DNA from 3 places in the Paenibacillus sp. NPDC058367 genome. Region 3 is predicted to be linked to each of the others. Evidence: predicted binding sites of a transcription regulator. Region 3 holds the regulator's gene; each other region holds the start of a gene.
What was found. The regulator LexA, encoded in region 3, represses DNA repair genes until DNA is damaged. The targets are predictions, from matches to a motif close to CGAACATATGTTCG.
Positions count from the first base shown of each region.

Region 1: a site for LexA is predicted at 3,481-3,494, ahead of ACFWMP_RS25015 (YhjD family protein). Genes of this name have one in related genera too.
Region 2: a site for LexA is predicted at 3,384-3,397, ahead of ACFWMP_RS19480 (YolD-like family protein). Genes of this name have one in related genera too.

Region 1 covers NZ_JBHXIZ010000005.1:383,128-389,002, forward strand. Annotated here, with positions in the region: gene ACFWMP_RS24985 (N-acetylmuramoyl-L-alanine amidase) at 120-377, shown strand; gene ACFWMP_RS24990 (hypothetical protein) at 471-701, shown strand; gene ACFWMP_RS24995 (hypothetical protein) at 880-1,035, shown strand; gene ACFWMP_RS25000 (sporulation protein YjcZ) at 1,066-1,167, shown strand; gene ACFWMP_RS25005 (NAD(P)H-dependent oxidoreductase) at 1,643-2,185, shown strand; gene ACFWMP_RS25010 (winged helix-turn-helix transcriptional regulator) at 2,250-2,624, opposite strand; gene ACFWMP_RS25015 (YhjD family protein) at 3,068-3,460, opposite strand; cyclic di-GMP riboswitch class I at 3,952-4,042, shown strand; gene ACFWMP_RS25020 (choice-of-anchor A family protein) at 4,153-5,875, shown strand, end outside.
Region 2 covers NZ_JBHXIZ010000003.1:591,514-597,388, reverse strand. Annotated here, with positions in the region: gene ACFWMP_RS19500 (cytidine deaminase) at 1-156, shown strand, start outside; gene ACFWMP_RS19495 (glycosyl hydrolase) at 331-1,806, shown strand; gene ACFWMP_RS19490 (PH domain-containing protein) at 1,889-2,377, opposite strand; gene ACFWMP_RS19485 (hypothetical protein) at 2,495-3,055, shown strand; gene ACFWMP_RS19480 (YolD-like family protein) at 3,438-3,773, shown strand; gene ACFWMP_RS19475 (hypothetical protein) at 3,770-3,934, opposite strand; gene ACFWMP_RS19470 (M15 family metallopeptidase) at 4,233-4,919, shown strand; gene ACFWMP_RS19465 (hypothetical protein) at 4,996-5,466, shown strand; tRNA gene ACFWMP_RS19460 (tRNA-Leu) at 5,628-5,713, shown strand.
Region 3 covers NZ_JBHXIZ010000002.1:779,632-785,506, reverse strand. Annotated here, with positions in the region: gene ACFWMP_RS14465 (HAD family hydrolase) at 1-655, opposite strand, end outside; gene ACFWMP_RS14460 (hypothetical protein) at 689-1,216, opposite strand; gene ACFWMP_RS14455 (DUF896 domain-containing protein) at 1,266-1,475, opposite strand; gene ACFWMP_RS14450 (LysM peptidoglycan-binding domain-containing protein) at 1,585-1,998, opposite strand; gene lexA (transcriptional repressor LexA) at 2,294-2,920, shown strand; gene ACFWMP_RS14440 (L,D-transpeptidase) at 3,194-3,532, shown strand; gene ACFWMP_RS14435 (hypothetical protein) at 3,682-4,062, shown strand; gene ACFWMP_RS14430 (hypothetical protein) at 4,297-4,875, shown strand; gene ACFWMP_RS14425 (MBL fold metallo-hydrolase) at 4,999-5,805, opposite strand; gene ACFWMP_RS14420 (cupin domain-containing protein) at 5,778-5,875, opposite strand, start outside.

The sequences.
Region 1 (5,875 bases), on a different contig from region 3:
CTTGAAGTTTGGGGAGTCGCGCTTTTTTGTTTCTTCTACCATTCTTCTACCGAAAGAGTGTCTTTTCCGCTTGTAATGGAGTCCCCAACGACCGGGGCCAAAAGGCAAAAAACCACGTGGTGCGTGAGAGCAACATGCCTGCAGTACTCACGGAGAATTTATTTTTGGATGTGGCAACCGACGCTGCCAAACTCAAAAAAGATGTGGTTATCCAAGCAATCATTGATAGCCATGTGATCGGGATTGCAAAGTACCTAGGGCTGAAAAAGAAGGAAACAGCGAATCAGGGCAACAATGACAATACAGTGGTAGTACTCGTAAACGGCAAGAAAGAGCAAGTAAGACAGTTAACCTTACAAAGTGAACTGGAAAGTTAATTTGTCGAGCCGGAAGTTTTGGGCGCTGCTGGCCGTTACCGGCGTAACCTCTCATCATAAAATAAAGTAATACGAGCGAGGGGGAGTTTCCTGATGGATGCTTATTGCAGCTGCTTGCGCTACATGAATAGAAGAGTGCGGATTCTGACTAAAGATGGTAGACAGCACGTAGGCGTAATTACAAATGTGGACAGAAATAATGTTTACTTAAGAACGGAACATAACGGATCTGTGCACACTTCAGCTTTTTTTGGTAATCCTTTTGCTACAAATGACATCTTAACCTTGAGTTTGTTCACTCTGCTGGCTATAGCCCTTATTTAAAAAATCATAAAACCGGGAAAAACCGCCCACTGGCTTCGGCTGGTGGGTATTTTTTTGTTTTTTACGAAATGTCGGATCCCGCAACAGGCCTACTATTTTCGTTTCTTTTTTACCCAAGCACCGATACAAATCCCGCATATCTTAGTTTTGTATCCAATTAAAAAGGAGGAATTGACAAATGGGCGAAGTACGTGGAGAACGTTGTTGCGGCGTTGGTGAACGTGAACGTGAACGTGAACCTGAACGTTTTGTTGGTGGAGCCTTTACATCCACAGGGGCAATCTTAGTGCTCTTTATCCTGCTGGTCATCATTACAAAAGCTTGTATATTTTAAATTGTATTCAATTACAAAGGAGGAGTTAAAATGGGCGAATTCGCAGGAGGATATGGTGGCTTTACTTCTACCGCCGCAATTCTGGTTCTGTTTATCTTGTTGGTAATCATCTCTAAGACTTTGTTTATTTAAGTTTCAAACCTCCCAATATAGCTGCACCTTATTAAATCCGCCAGTACTCATGCTGGTGGATTTTTTTCATACATAATCAAAGACGCACCCTGTCAACCTTAAGTGGTAGGCAAGTATCCCAAATGGATTATGTTGAAATTATGCGGAAGTATCGTACCCTGCCAGTAATGGTGGGGTATTTCTTTGCGTTCAGGCAAATTTTTTTTATCAGTGATATAGAGTTCATACACATAACGTTACATCCGTCTAACCTTTACTCAAGTAAAATGGCGGAATGACCCAGTCTCTCTTGTGTGATATTTGGGTGTACACCGAAGACGAGATTCGCCCCGAAGACTATACATCAATCACGTGCAGGCAGGTTGCAGTGCTTACCTTTAGGTAAGTACGTGAACTAAAAGTGCATACTTACGCGATGTCATGGTGGGAGGTATACTCAAGTCCTAAATCTGATTCAAACATGGAGGATACACCAATGAAAACACTTATTGTCGTCACGCACCCAAACATCGAAACATCCGTCGTTAATAAACGCTGGATCGAAGAACTCCGTAAATATCCAGACAAATATACGGTGCACGAGCTGTACAAAGCCTATCCCGATGAAAAAATCAACGTGGAAAAGGAACAACAGCTGATTGAAGCGCATGATAAGCTCGTCTTACAATTCCCTGTCTACTGGTTTAGTAGTCCACCTCTGCTTAAAAAGTGGCTGGACGAAGTATTTACTTACGGATGGGCATATGGCTCGAAGAGTGATAAATTAAGAAATCGAAAAATCGCATTAGCTGTAACTGCCGGAGGAAGTGCAAAAGACTTTAGTGAAGAAGGTAAACTCGGCTACGGGCTTGACCGTATTTTATCTCCCTTTGACACGACTTTTTTGTATTGCAACGCTGATTATCGTTCCTTCTATGCCATTTATGGCACGGAATCTGAGACGGTAGGAAGTACGGATTACTTAAATAAATTGGATATCAGTTCGCAAGGCTATGTTGAATTTATCGAAAATATGTAATTAGATTTGAAGCAAAAAGCAGCATTTTCATTAATGGAAATGCTGCTTTTGTCATAAGTTGTCGTTAAATCGTAAAAGGTATGGTTATCTCTTGCGCGGCTGGAACGAAGTTTTTCTCTCCCCAAGTGCACATCATATCCAGCACCGGAATAAGCGATTGGCCCTTCTCGGTCAAGGAATACTCAACTTTAGGGGGAATCTGGGGGAATTCCTCGCGCCTGACGAGACAGTCGGCTTCCAGTTCTTTCAACATAACGCTTAATGTCTTAAAAGGTATTGTACCGATACCCCGTTGCAGTTCATTGAACCGCACGATCTTGTTTTCAGAGAGATAGTAGAGAATAGTCATTTTATATTTACCGCTAATAATAGACAAGGTGTAGCCAAAGCTAGTGTCCTTCTGTTGAATGCCAGGCGGTATACAGATTTCATCACTCATGGGCTATTACCCTCCTTCAGAAAATATTCAACGAAAAGGCAAACGCCTGTTGTCGCTCCGTACTCAGGTCCCGACTTTATTATGTTTTACAACCTGCTATCAAGTCATCCTGTGAGAACGAATTCACTATATCATTTTGAAACAATTTGTTCAAAGCACTCGTGGCTAACTATCAATCGGTCGATTTTCTCTGTCGGCGAAGCGGGCCTCTTTGGTTGGAAATCAAAAGTGCCAAGCGGATAGCCTAAGCGACGAATTGAAGTTTTTAATGTAATTTTCATGTGAGCATCATCTTATTTTCAGGTTCAAGGTATATATTGAAGACACCAAACACCCCCCAGTGTTTTGTGGTATAAATCTCTCAGGTCTTGCCAACTCCCATGGTAAGGCCTATTTTTTTGTTCGCTAATTAAATGAGGGAGGGGGGCAGCTTCTTCGCTACTTCACTTAATCTGATACTGCTCTTCATAGCTCTTAAAAGATGAAATATCCAGACCGAGATATCTGCGCATATGAATGGCAGCTTGGGCAGCGACGATGTCGTTTAACAACAGCATTCGTTCATGGTATCCACGACATATAAATTTGGCTTCTATCCCCGTGTTAAGTCTGTTCTGCTCATAAACCTTGATTCCCCGTTTTCTCATCTCTGAACGAACATCTCTTAGATCTGTTGTAGCAACTGCTGCGGCTGTTTCAAGAACCTCCAGATAGGGGGTAGGTGTTCGTAAATGTGCAGATAGAATGGCGGAGTCCCGTTCGAAAGCTGATAAAATCATCGGAAGCAATAAATAAGATTTGACCAGCATGTTGTCCCTGCTTTCAGCTCTATTCATGAATCTCATCACCTCTAATGGGAACGTATATTCGTATTCTACCCCGATATTCCAAAAATAATCAATGGTATTTCTAAACAGATAGTCCAATGTGATTGAATTCACAACTAAATTAGAAAGAATAAAATATATTAAAATTGTAATAATAAAAAATAATGCTTCAGACTTATATAAAGGGAGAATTAGGATGAAAGAGGAAGGAAGTCTCCACCGTGGAATGGTATTTGGTTTGATTCTAAGTATTCCATTATGGATATCGATATTAGGTTGGATAAAGTTACTTTAAAATTGAAGGAAAACCTTTGTGTGAAGCGCCTTTAGGCGCTTTTTTTGTGCTTGCTTACGCGTATGAATATCAAAAGGAATTGATTGACAATTGTAGGAATGGAGCGCTAAACTATTATTAGTTCAAAAGTATTAAAAGTCATAGACGATTATTTAATAGGATGCTTAAAATGCTAGTTCTAATCCGCAAGTCAATACATATATTATCATGATAATAGCAAACCGCCTGAAAGGGTGGGACGCAAAGTCCAGGAGTCTAAAGTGTCTTAAATGCGCTATGACCGTCCGACTGCCATGAGAAGGGAATTCCACTTCTTTTTTGGCGGTCTTTTTTGTTGTTAGGTCCTTTAGAGTTTCTGGTAATTATTCTGATTAAATATAAATCATAGATTTAGGAGGTGTGCTTTTTGAAAAGAAGAATGAAACCGCTGCTTGCACTAGTATTAGCGGGGATATTGACGGTAGGTAGTGGTCTTTCTGGAGGTCATTTGGTAAATGCGGCTGGGGAGGTGCTTCCCTATACTCCTACACCTGTGTTAGGTATTGCAGGGAATTTTAATACTTTTATTTTTGGGGATTTCAAACAATCTAATGATCAGGTTCATGGGCGCCTTGCGGCCAAAGGTAATATTACTTTGCAGAATTACGGCGTATCCAAGGATAATCCAGGTGGAGATGTTCTTATCGCTGGTAATGACATCAGTTTTACTAATGGGACTGTTCATGGAGCATCCGTTTATGGTGGTGTTTTTTCCAGCAACGGTGTAGATCTTAAAGAACCAGCGAGAAAAGGGACTCCTATTGATTTTGATGCTGAAGAGCAATTTCTTATTGGACGTTCTAATGAATTCTCTTCGCTTGCTACAATAGGAACTTTCAAAAAGGAATATGGGAAAATAACGATTGATGCTCCGGAACCATTTAACGTTCTTAATCTTAGTGCTGCCGATTTCGCTGGTGCTAATGGCTTACAGTTTAATATTGCAAATAGCGCCACAGTTATCATTAACGTTAGCGGAAGTTCAGTTAACATTCCAAGCTTTCAAATCTGGGGAGGTAGCCCTAACAAGGTATTATTTAATTTTTATGAAGCTAGCACTGTTGACATTGGAAGTTTAACAATAGAAGGAACTATCCTAGCTCCGCTTGCAAAAGTAACTTATAATTCCGGTGAACTGCATGGGACGCTGATTGCAAAGGGATTTGCTGGTGGGGTGCAGATGCATTGGTATCCATATGGAGGGGAAGAACCACCTCCGACACCAACGCCGACCGTGGCACCAACACCGACACCAACCGTAACACCAACACCAACGCCGACCGTGACGCCAACACCAACGCCGACCGTGACGCCAACACCGACGCCGACCGTGACACCAACACCGACACCAACCGTGACGCCAACACCAACGCCAACCGTGACACCAACACCGACGCCGACCGTGACGCCAACACCAACGCCGACCGTAACACCAACGCCGACCGTGACGCCTACGCCGTGCGTGACACCGACACCGAAGCCAACACCAACGCCGAAGCCAACACACACACCGAAGCCAACACAAACGCCGAAGCCAACACACACACCAAAGCCAACACACACACCAAAGCCAACGCCGATCGTGACGCCAACACCAACGCCGATCGTGACACCAACACCAACGCCGACCGTGACGCCAACACCAACGCCGACCGTGACGCCAACACCAACGCCGACCGTGACACCAACACCAACGCCGACCGTGACACCAACACCAACGCCGACCGTGACGCCAACACCAACGCCGATCGTGACGCCAACACCAACGCCGACCGTGACGCCAACACCAACGCCGACCGTGACACCAACACCAACGCCGACCGTGACGCCAACACCAACGCCGACCGTGACGCCAACACCAACGCCGACCGTGACGCCAACACCAACACCAACGCCGACCGTGACGCCAACACCAACGCCGGAAGTAACGCCAACACCGACACCGTCGCCGGAAGTAACGCCAACACCGACACCTTCATCAGAAGTGACGCCAACACCGACGCCGGAGCCTCCGGTGTTCCCGACACCAACACCATCATTTGTAATTGGTACTATCGTTGTTAATGATGATCCTGTGCCGCTGGGCCCTG
Region 2 (5,875 bases), on a different contig from region 3:
AGCGAGGAAAGAGAAATTAAAGTAGTTTCTCCCTGCGGGATGTGCCGTGAGTTAATTGCTGATTACGGGAAGGATTGCAAAGTTATTGTATCCGAGGACGGCCGGTTAGCTAAATATGATATTTCTGAATTACTACCGCTGAGATATACGAGGTAAATTGGAGATATAGTCAGGAGCCGCCGGGCTCCTTTTTTTTATTGAGCCGTGAATTTATTCAGCAGTTCCTTACACTGTCCTAAATTAAATTACAACTTCATGTCCATTCGCTGAGTTCATGTCACTATTGTCCCCATACTATAACTTAAAAAAGTTAAAAGGATGTGAGAGTGGATGGAACAGCGCAATCTTCGAAATATGGTTGATTCGGCATCGAGGTTTGTGAGCGATGTTCAGTGGCAAATCGCGTATCGTAAATTGCAAATGGCTCCGGCGGATTCGGAAACGGTACCTTCTGCTCAGAAATTGTTGAATACCCTTTATTTTCTGCAAGGAAAAGGATGGATTAGTGGACAACATGATTATTTGGAGAGCGCGGATGAGTTCAATGGTAAGCTGAAAAATACTAGCGGGCAATTCGCCGCCCTTCACGGCTATGAGCTGGGGGCAATCAATAATCAGACGGCGGCACTAATAGACAATCAGCGGGATTGGGTCGTTAGCAGCGCTATTCGCTGGTATAAAGCCGGTGGAATCGTAACGATTAGCTATCACGCACAGTTGCCAGGGACTGCGCCAGCTTGGGATAACGTATCTACGAGCATAAGCAACGCTGATTTTGACAAATATATAACCCCGGGTACCTCTCAGTACAACGCACTGATCGCTGATCTGGATAAGATAGCCCTTTCTTTAAAAAAACTAAATGATGCAGGTGTTCCTGTGCTCTGGCGGCCGTATCATGAAATGAATGGCGGATGGTTCTGGTGGGGGAAGAAGATCAACTACGTGGGACTGTGGAACCTTATGTTTGACCGTTTCACCAGCTATCATAAGCTGCATAATTTATTGTGGGTCTGGAGCCCAAACGCCAAAAATCAGTGGAGTGATGACCCTGCCGAATACTACCCAAGCGGTGACAAAGTAGATGTACTGGCACTAGATATCTATGATGGGGATTTTAAGGGGAGTCATTATGATAGTCTATGGGATCTGGGTCGTGGAAAAGTGATAGCGATTGGAGAAAATGGAGAGCTACCGTCCCCTGCACTACTATCTAAATCACAGCCCAAATGGTCTTATCAGATGACCTGGGGCAAGCTTCTTTATGAGAAGAATACCGATGCGGTAATTAGAGCCTATATGAATGACAACTTTGTATTCACGCGGGAAGAGTATGCTGCTGAGGCGGCAATTGTAGCCGCTGAGGGAGACAGTGTGCTGCAGAGTGGACTATGGGGGCAATATTACAATAACATGACTCTTAGCGGCGCACCTGCGCTGACGCGAACCGATGCTAACATCCAATTTTCGTGGAAACAGGGTTCGCCTGATCCAGCCATTCGTGTCGACGCTTTTTCTGTACGGTGGAGTGGAAAACTGACTGCAGCCTATAGTGAAACCTATACCATTTACTCCTCCTCTGATGACGGGGTACGGGTGTGGATTGATGGAGGGCTGATCATTGATAGCTGGGTGAATCAGAGTGGACAGGAGCGAAAAGGCAGTGTGAATCTGATTGCTGGCAAGCTACATGAAATAAAAGTGGAGTACTATGAGAATGAGGGGGACGCGCGAATTGTATTGCAGTGGGAAAGTCCTAGCCAACCCAAAGGGATTATTCCAGCAGGAGCGTTTTATCTTCCATAAGACGATATCCGAACTGATTCGAGCATTGGAATATTAGCGAAAAAGCCCCGGATTTCGGGGCTTTTTTTAATGTGAAAGAATCTTAGATTTGTTCACGGTAGCTAATGTTGTTGGCGATCTTCTCGTCACGAACAGCTTTGCGCAGAACATCCTTGACGGTTTGGGCATCATGGATTTTTCGGAAAAGAAGCTGCGGCGCTGAGGCATCATCAGAAAATACAGTTAATGTACCGATGCCGAGCATCCGGTCCATGATAGATTGTGCTACGGATAAATCGCGTACACGCAGTAATTCGATTTCTTCGACATTTTTACCGATAAGTCCGGTCTTTACCATAATGCGCTGGCTTGTAATGGTGTACGTAGTCGTGTTTAGGCGTACGATTCCTTTGAGGCGATCAGAGATACTGGCTGGTTTGCCTTTCCAGAGAACGACTTCTTGAGTAGCATTTTGATTTGCTGATGGACGGCGGGCGGTCACTGGAGCAGTGCCGTCAATGCTAGATCCGCATTCTCCACAAAATTTAGCGCCCTGCTTATATTCTGATCCGCAGGTTGTGCAATAAGGCATAAATACTCTCCTTCCCTGATTACAATTGAAATAATTATAACATAATAGTCATTTTACATAAATTTCATTTGCGCTTTACACAAACCGACATTATTCTGTTAAGTGGAGGGATAAATAATGAAAAAAGTGTTACTAATAGGAACGCTAATGCTGACTGTCATCCTTAGCGCCTGCAGCAATAATAATTCAACTTCATCGGCACCTGCCTCGGAAGAAGAAGTGCAGGAAACCGTGCAAAACTTCTACAATGAAATGTCTAAACTTGATGAATTAGGAAAATCATCTTTAGCGGAGTTCAACGAAGCTATTGCTGCTTATTCAGCAGGAGAACTTTCGGACAGGCAGTTGGAGAAGAAGATTAACGAATTCCAGAAGACCGCAACAGAACTATCCAATCAGGCTGAAAAAGTGAAAATTTCCTCTAGCTTGCCCGAAGACATTCGTAAACTGCTTGATGAGTCCAAAATTGCTTTTCAAAGTGCTTATTCTCTAAAAGAACAGGCCTCTCAAGGTGCTGATTCCGCAGAGGTCACTGCTGAGAAGTTCGAGGAATTGAATCAGAACGCTGACGTCGCGATGCTATACGGCATTTCCAAGCTTAATGAAGCAAGAGAAGCAACAGGACTCATCGATGCTGATGGTCAGTCCACCGCTGAATCAGAGAAAGTTCAAGAATAGATCGAAATTTAGACGCTGAACAGTTCAACTGTCAGCGTCTTTTTGATGCGATTTTGAGCTTGAGTAGAGGTAACACTGCCAATCCTATAAATAAGCCGGCTACGATTCCTTTTGTTAGGCCTGAGAGGGTACTGCTTCGATATACGAGGGGGTATAGACACAGGAATAATACGGGAATTAGGATGAGCAGGGCATTGTTTTTTTTCAAGTGGAAAGCTCCTCTCAATTAGATATTCAATATTATACAACTTTTAGATAAAAGAGGAGGATTTTAAAGTGGGATCTTTTTCCTGATTATTGATTATTCAGCGAAGGTGTGGATATAATACAAACATACGTTCGTGTGTAGCGGAATAAGTATAGAAATTAGGGAGGGGTTACCATGGGCAAAAAGCTGGAGAAAAACGGACTGTGGGAAAGTAGTCGCATGATGCTGCCGGAGCATAAGGTAAGAATTATTAGGGATGAACGGGAGACCCTGCGCCGCATTAAGCCTATTCTGGATGAGCAGAAGCTGGAGGAGATCGAATGTACACTGGCCTTATCGTTACGGAGTCATGTGCGCGTCACTGTTGTGCTGTTTGATCCTTTTGAGAATACGACAATTAGTGGTTTTGTGACTTCCATTCACACCCACTCGCGTGAGTTTAAGCTGCAGTGGGCGGAGGAATGGAAGTGGATCAATGTAGATGATCTAGTGGAGGTTTACATCGTCTAATGCTGAGAACTGCTGACTTCACTTTTTTCATAAGCAATTAGGGTCAACGTTGGGTTGCCGGTCAGATGTGCAATGGAAGCTTCAGCATTTCGAATAATTTCGAGTGCTTCTTCCTGCTCGCTCAGGGCAGCAACTTTATAGCTATCACTATGAATGTCCATATGTGTTCCCACCTTTCGCTAATATTTTGCCCTTTTTTGTAGAAATGATCCAAGGTGAAGAAGCTATGAATAGGTGCTTTTCAGGGGAGATCTCGGGGATACCGGGGTCTTTTTTTAAAATATAAGAAAGTATAAGTTATGCACCTATCCTTTATGTCTTATATTTCTCGCTTAAACGCTTATCGTCCTTCCTTATATGGACGCCGAAGACATTTATGCTTGTATGCTAAGGCAAGCAGGGGTATTAGTACAAGCGAATGGGGAAGCGGGATCATTGATTATACCAAGGGGTGATTCTATGCTGACTTTAGATCAAGTGAGGGACAAATCGGCGGCGAGGCTTGTTGGGCTTCATCCTGTTTTGGCAGCAGGGGCGAAGGCTTTGATACAGCAAAGCTATGCCAGAGGAGTGCCCATCGTTATTACTCAGGGATTGCGGTCGATTGCTGAACAAAATGCCTTGTATGCGCAGGGGAGAAGTAAGCCTGGACCTATAGTTACCAACGCCAAGGGTGGAACCAGCTATCACAATTATGGCCTTGCGTTTGATTTTGCGCTTTTGCTGCCGGATGGAAATGGTATTTCCTGGGATATGAATCGTGATGGTGATAAAGATAAAATAGCGGACTGGCAAGAGGTTGTACAGGTGGGAAAACAGCTAGGGCTTGAGTGGGGAGGAGACTGGACGTCTTTTAAAGATTATTCACATCTGCAAATGGCCTTCGGCTTAACCACGACTCAACTTCGGGCAGGTAAACGTCCTACGACGGATCAGGTCAATGAAGCTTTAAAAAGAATTACTGGGGAGGATGACCAGGTGAACAAAGACGTTAAAGTAACGATAACCTTAAACGGCACTAAACTTACGGATGGTGTTCTTGATACCGGCGTAACGTATGTACCCGTGCGTGCTCTGGCTGAGGCGCTTGGAGCAAAGGTTACGTATGACGCAGCAAGCAAGACAGTGAATGTAGTAAAAGAGTAAAGCTATTCATGTATAGACAGTGCCACCCAAGGGGAAATTATCAGTGATAACTAACCATAAAGGGAGGCATAACACTGTGAACAAGCTAATAACAAGCCTTGCATGCGGTACTGTACTGTCAATGAGTATAATGGGAGCTAGTTACGCTAATCCAATCGGGTCAGCCGCTTTAGGCGGTATCCCGAACGCGAATACGGGCATGGATGGTACCGTGAATAACACTCGGATGATGAATACGGAAGGCAATCTAATGAACGGCACCACGGGAACGATGAATCAGCATGAGAGCATTATGAAAGATAAGATTCGCACAGGGGAAAATTATAGACCTAACACCAATAACTACAATGAAAATTACACCCGGGATAACTACAACAGAAATACGGTAACTCCACTATCCAACACTACAACGGACGGTAGATATCGGGCAACCAGTACAACTACAAATACTGGGACTACCAGCAGAGGATCTAACTGGGGCTGGCTCGGATTGTTTGGACTCTTGGGCCTTGTCGGAATGAGAAGCAGAAGTGACGAACGCAGATAATCGACATGCCAAATAACCCGTGTCGGCACACGCTGGAACGGGTTATTTTTAATGTGATAAAACTTTTTTTGAAAAAGGGATTGCGCGTTATCGATATTCATGATATTATATTTCTTGTCGCGTTATACGTAAATATCGTATGAAGCAACAACACATAATATGCCGGGGTGGCGGAACAGGCAGACGCACAGGACTTAAAATCCTGCGGTACGTGAGTACCGTACGGGTTCGACCCCCGTCCTCGGCATCCTTGATTTATAAGGGTTTTGGCCCTTTGGATTAATTTCCGTAAACCAGAAAAATAGTGAATCCTGTGTGTTTCAAATGGGCTGCCACAGCCGCACAGGATTCGCTGCTAGAGGTCCTCTTTTGAGCTATCTGTTCTTCAAAAAACAGATAGAGGCAAAGG
Region 3 (5,875 bases):
GAATATCCGTTGTAAGCTTATCTCCGACCATAACTCCTTGCTCAGGTGCAATATCTAAAAGTTCTAGGGCATGCAGAAAAATTTCCTTATCCGGCTTTCCTTTTCCGAAGCTTCCAGAAATCACGATGTGATCAAAGAAAGGAACGATTTCAGGTACGCCATCTAGTTTCTCTTGTTGCAATGCAGGGCATCCATTAGTCAGAAGCAATAGCTTCACTTTCCCCTTCAGTTCTTCAAGCACCTGAATCGTTTCTTCATAGATGTAAGGTCGATTTCTACGCTCTGCTGCGAATTTGGCTGCTAATGTCTCAGCAAGAGCTTCGTCCTCTACACCAAGTACTGCAAGACCACGACGCCATGCCTCTTTACGATACCCCGGTGCAAGCTGCTGCAATTGACGGAATTCCGGCTGTTCACCTGCAGTAAAGTTCCCCCAAAGTGCTTCAAACGGATTAATCCCAATCATCTTTGTAAACGGGTTCGTTTCGTAGGATTCATATAGTCCAATGGCTTCTTTACGCACCGCAAGTTCCAGTTCTTGTGGATCAATCGTATCCCCAGCGGCTTCACATGCAGAACGAAATGCTTCATTAACGCTCCGATCATCCCAGAGCAGTGTATCATCAAGGTCAAATAGTACGGCGGAAATTGGCATTACAGGTCTCCCTCTCCCATGGCTGGTTAATTTCTATTCGTGAACTACTTCAATTTGGTGAGCTTTTGCGAATGCTTCCAGTCGAGTCCCCATCGCATGTGTATCATAACGATTCATAAGTCTGGTAAAAATCCATTTCGTGCGTTTGCCTTTATGCTTAATTACAACAGCTCCACGCGAAAGGATGATTTTCTCAATATCAGAAGCTGGCAGATACCGTTCGCGGTTGAATTTTATAGTAGATAGTCTAGCATTCTCTACCTTCAAGTACGGACGTCGGAAGAACAAAAGTGCCGCTAGTAAGTAGTACAAAACGACTCCTAGCCAATTCATAAGCATACCATTACCTTTGGCCTGGTCCACTGAACCAATCATCCAAAACATAGTACCAAGCACTAATAACACTACTGGAAATGCAATGTTACGGCCTTTAAAGGTTTCGCTGTTCTTACCAGGAGATTTAGATTTAGATGCGTAAATCGTTTCCTTCCCCTGTTTCTTTCTTTGCTTATTAATTTGCTGCGTGTTGCGTTGAACCATTCTTTCCCAAGAACGGGCCATATGCGTTCCCCCTAGTCATCCAGTAATATCTATGAAAAGGAACAGGGTGTTAATGCTTACGCCCCTTGTTACCTTGTTCATGCTCATCATTATCGACCAATTCAATCGTATTCAATTGTGCTCGGAAGTTATTGCGAATATTCCCCAAATAAATTTCACGAAGCTTGGCGCGTTCCGCCGTTTCCTCTTGATTAAGGCCTACGCTCTTCTGTTTGCGTGCCAATTCGTTAATACGCGCGACCAACTCATCAATATTCAAAACTTTCCCTCCCCTTATAAATTAATTCTAACTCTGCCATGAGAAAAAGAGCTTGTCAAGGTTTACTCCCTGCAAGCTCTTCATGTCCTCTTATTATGTTCTTAGAATATTAATATATAGGTAAAGTGAGAATATCTCCAGCATTAATCTGACTACCTTTAATGCCATTGAATTTTTTAATTCCTTCTATATATACAGCCGTTTTCATATCAGAAGGTTTATTCTCAAGAGCAATACTCCAAAGTGTATCTCCACGTTCAACCACTACGCGCTTCTCATCCTTCATTAAAGTAGTAGATCCTGCAAATACATTACCTACTACTGTAAGTCCTGATAGTACGAGCACAATGATCAATGTCAGTTTAATAACAAAATCTCTTCGGAACAAACGCATCAAGCCTTCAAGCAAAAGCTCTGTTATCTCTTTAATCTGAGCTGAATAACGGGTAATAGGATTATGTCCTAAAGATTCAACCACTGGGGCTTTATCGTAGATGCTACGGTATGTACTGTATTTTAACATGAATATCATCCTCCAAACACTTGTTCTTACTTTTGAAATTATAATAACACGAACATGTGTTTTGTTCAATACTATTTTAGAACAATTGTTCTCTTTTTTTCAGAGGTTAATATTTACCATATTCTTCATATAAAGAATCACTCTTATCGTTTAGTTGAAGGAAACGCAATCAATACAAGACTACCATTTATTAACTCTTTCGAATTAATATTTATAATAGTTAGAACTTATGTTTGTGCGAACGGTAGTTCTATGTTATAATTTTCCCAAACATTACTATATGGGGTTGATTCCAATGTCAAAGATTTCAAGTCGCCAGCTGGCGATCCTGGAATTTATACGTAGCGAAGTCCGCAGCAAGGGTTATCCTCCTTCCGTCCGGGAGATTGGAGAAGCTGTTGGTCTTGCTTCCAGCTCCACAGTTCACGGTCATTTAGATCGGCTAGAGAAGAAGGGACTTATCCGTCGAGATCCAACGAAGCCTCGTGCGATAGAATTGCTTGGCCAAGAGGATTCCGAGAATGTCCATCATTTCGCGCAAACCGTCGCTCGCATTCCTGTCGTAGGTAAGGTTACCGCCGGGGTTCCTATCACTGCTACTGAGAATATTGAAGACTACTTCCCGCTTCCAACTCACTATGTTGGAGATAACAAAGTATTTATGTTATCGGTTCAAGGTGACAGTATGGTCGAAGCTGGGATTATGAATGGCGACTATGTTATTGTTCGTCAACAACAAACGGCTGATAACGGAGATATCGTTGTAGCTATGACCGAAGAAGATGAAGCAACCGTTAAGACTTTTTATAAAGAACGTGATCATATACGTCTTCAGCCGGAGAATCCGGCGTACGAGCCTCTTCGCCTTAATCGCGTGACCATTCTCGGCAGAGTTATCGGATTATTTCGAGATATCCACTAAGTATGCACTCCTACCAAGCGAAAACGGATACCGCCCTTTAAAGGACGGTATCCGTTTCTACGAGAAGTATAAGGATAGGGTATATCGTAAAAATATATACTTTCTTTTATTTTTTTAAAAGCTGTTCTGCAAATGCAGAACAGCTTTTTTATTGTTATCAAACTCCATTTATCAATCACAGAACATTTGTTCCCATAAGCTAAAATGACCATTTTTAATGAATAACCGTTTAGGCATCCTCCTCATATCTTAATTAGAAAGGAGTGTTACACAATGCCAAATTACCGGATTATAGTTGATCTGACGCAGCGTATGCTTTATCTTCTTGATAACGACATTGTGATCAGGGGTTTCCCAGTCGGAATCGGTAAAATGTTAACTCAATCACCACTCGGTGAATTCACAATCATTAACAAACAACCCGATCCAGGTGGTCCATTTGGGGTCTTTTGGATGGGTCTATCTAAGCCTCACTATGGGATACATGGAAATAATGATCCCTCATCCATAGGGCACGAAGTATCCCACGGTTGTATTCGTATGTACAATGAAGATGTGTTAGCACTAGCTGCGATTGTTCCGATTGGAACACGAGTAACGATCAGGAATTAAATCTATCTCTAAAGATAAACACGCCTCACTCATGGTTCAATGGAGGGGGCGTGTTTGTATTTATGTATTTTTGATGACCTAATAGGAATTATGTGGTTATATGTCGAATAATGTTAACAGGATTTCAAATTGAAAGGAAGTGTCTCGTTTTGAACAACTCAAAAATTAGAACCCTCGTCGATTTTAAAGTCGATGCACTTGTTAAACTCTCTGGCTTATTGTTAAACAACGATCAAGCGAGTGGAAAAAAAGTAAATTTACTCACCTCATTCGGCAGTATTCAAGGGACCATCTCCCCTTCCACCTCCAATAAAGAGGATGTTTTTGACTTAAAATCTCTAATGGATGATGTCATTGTAGATGAATACATATCTTATTTAGGTGCGGAACATCCCGATAAAAATTTCAGCTATAACTTTGTAGTCCTTAATGATGTTTCTGTAAGACCCTATACTCACTATGAATCTCCGATCGAATACAAACAGCTAATTGTTTATACCGATCAAATCACAGCCTTCAATTTCTTATGATTTTGACATATTTATTTTAAAAAGCTCTCAACAAAGCACTCCAGCAGTTGCCCCAATTTTGCACTCAGCTCGCAAAATCGGCAGATCTCTGGGTGCTTTCTCTTTTTCTAATCAGTAGTCGTTTCTAAATTCCCACGATTTTCGCTCTTAACAGATACTAGTAGAGAGAATTCAGGCATATCTTTCAATAAGCAATAAATCTTGCTCTACTGAAATCTTTGGAGGTGTGATTACATGCTGATTTTCTTGATGTATATGTTTGCCATTGTAGGAGGAGTCTTAATTCTAAGTGCCGTTATTATAGAATTAAAAAAACTATCTACTTCTTCTGAACTTTCTAAGCTGTTAAACGCAACCTCATCTTTTAATATTATATTCACCAAAACATTCATTCCGCCCAATCAATCGCACTTGATCGCCCTTAATGAACCTTATAAAAAAATAGCAATAGGTACCAGCAATCCGAAAACAAGCAAAAAAGCAATAGCAAAGCTATACTCGTTCGACAATATAATGGGATCAGAGATTGTTGTTAACGCACTAACCCTTTCAAAAGTATCTAAACGACAACAAAACAGCAAATCAACTGCTTCGAGTGCGGATATTAATGTGCTTAATAACGTTGACGAAGAGGCTGATGTTATCGAGGAACTTACGCTTAAAATATACATGAACAGCAATGAAATACCTGTGTATAGTATCTCCTTCTTGCCAGGTTTATTGCCCATTCAACAATCCGACAATCAGTACAAAGAAGCCTACTCCCAAGTCCAACAATTGCATGCATTCTTCAGGTCGATCGTATCCGAATAAATGCCCCCCTTCCACCTCTGATTACTTCACTTTACTTTACCTAATTAGAAATTTTGAAAACCTTAAGGAAAGACAAAAAACGGTCCTTTTAGGGGGCCGTTTTCGCTGCATCCAACATTCATTTTAAAATTGCACACTAAATCCGTTAAATTGGTGAATGCCCGTACCATGAGCAACAAGATCCCGTTCACGTAATTCACGAACTGCCTTCATTACCTCTTGCAAAATATCTGGATCTAGACCCAAAGTATTATGAGAGCCGAATACTTGAGATACATTTGGAATTTGCGCAATCTTTTCTAAAGAAGCCACTAAATCTGCCGGACTAGTAGAGGGATAAAAAGCATAAATTGGCGTAACATCATACAATAAATCCCCTGTAAACAGATACCCGTTCGCATGATCAAAGATGCTGACATGGCCTGGTGAATGACCCGGCGTGTGGTAAATCTCTAATCTACGCCCGCCTATGTCAAGTACATCTCCCTCTCGCAATAGAGCTGTTGGTTTCCCTTGATAAGGCGTATACGTATTAGGATCAAATGTCTCAGGAACAGGAAGAGTAATATCTCGGCTCATATCTTTTCTGATCTGGGCAAGGGACAAACCTCGTATTCCATTAATCAGCCAATCCTCATCCTCTTTATGAACATAGATCGTCTCAAATTGTCCATGACTGCCTATATGGTCTGCATGCACATGCGTAGTGATGACAGCGATAGGTAAATCCGTTAACTGATCCGTTATTCTTTTTATATTATCGATGCCTAATCCCGTATCAATCAACACCGCTTGTTCTTTCCCTAACAACAAAAAAGAGTGCACCTTTTCCCAATGTCCATATTCACTGATTGCATAAGTAATTGGATCAATTTTCGTGACTGTGAACCATCGATCTTGAATCAAGTGTGATCCTCCATTCCGTTCCATTTCTCCCTTACCTGCTCTTCTCCTTTATAATAGTCCGCTTGTTGATCTGCCTGATAAATTTCTTGATAGG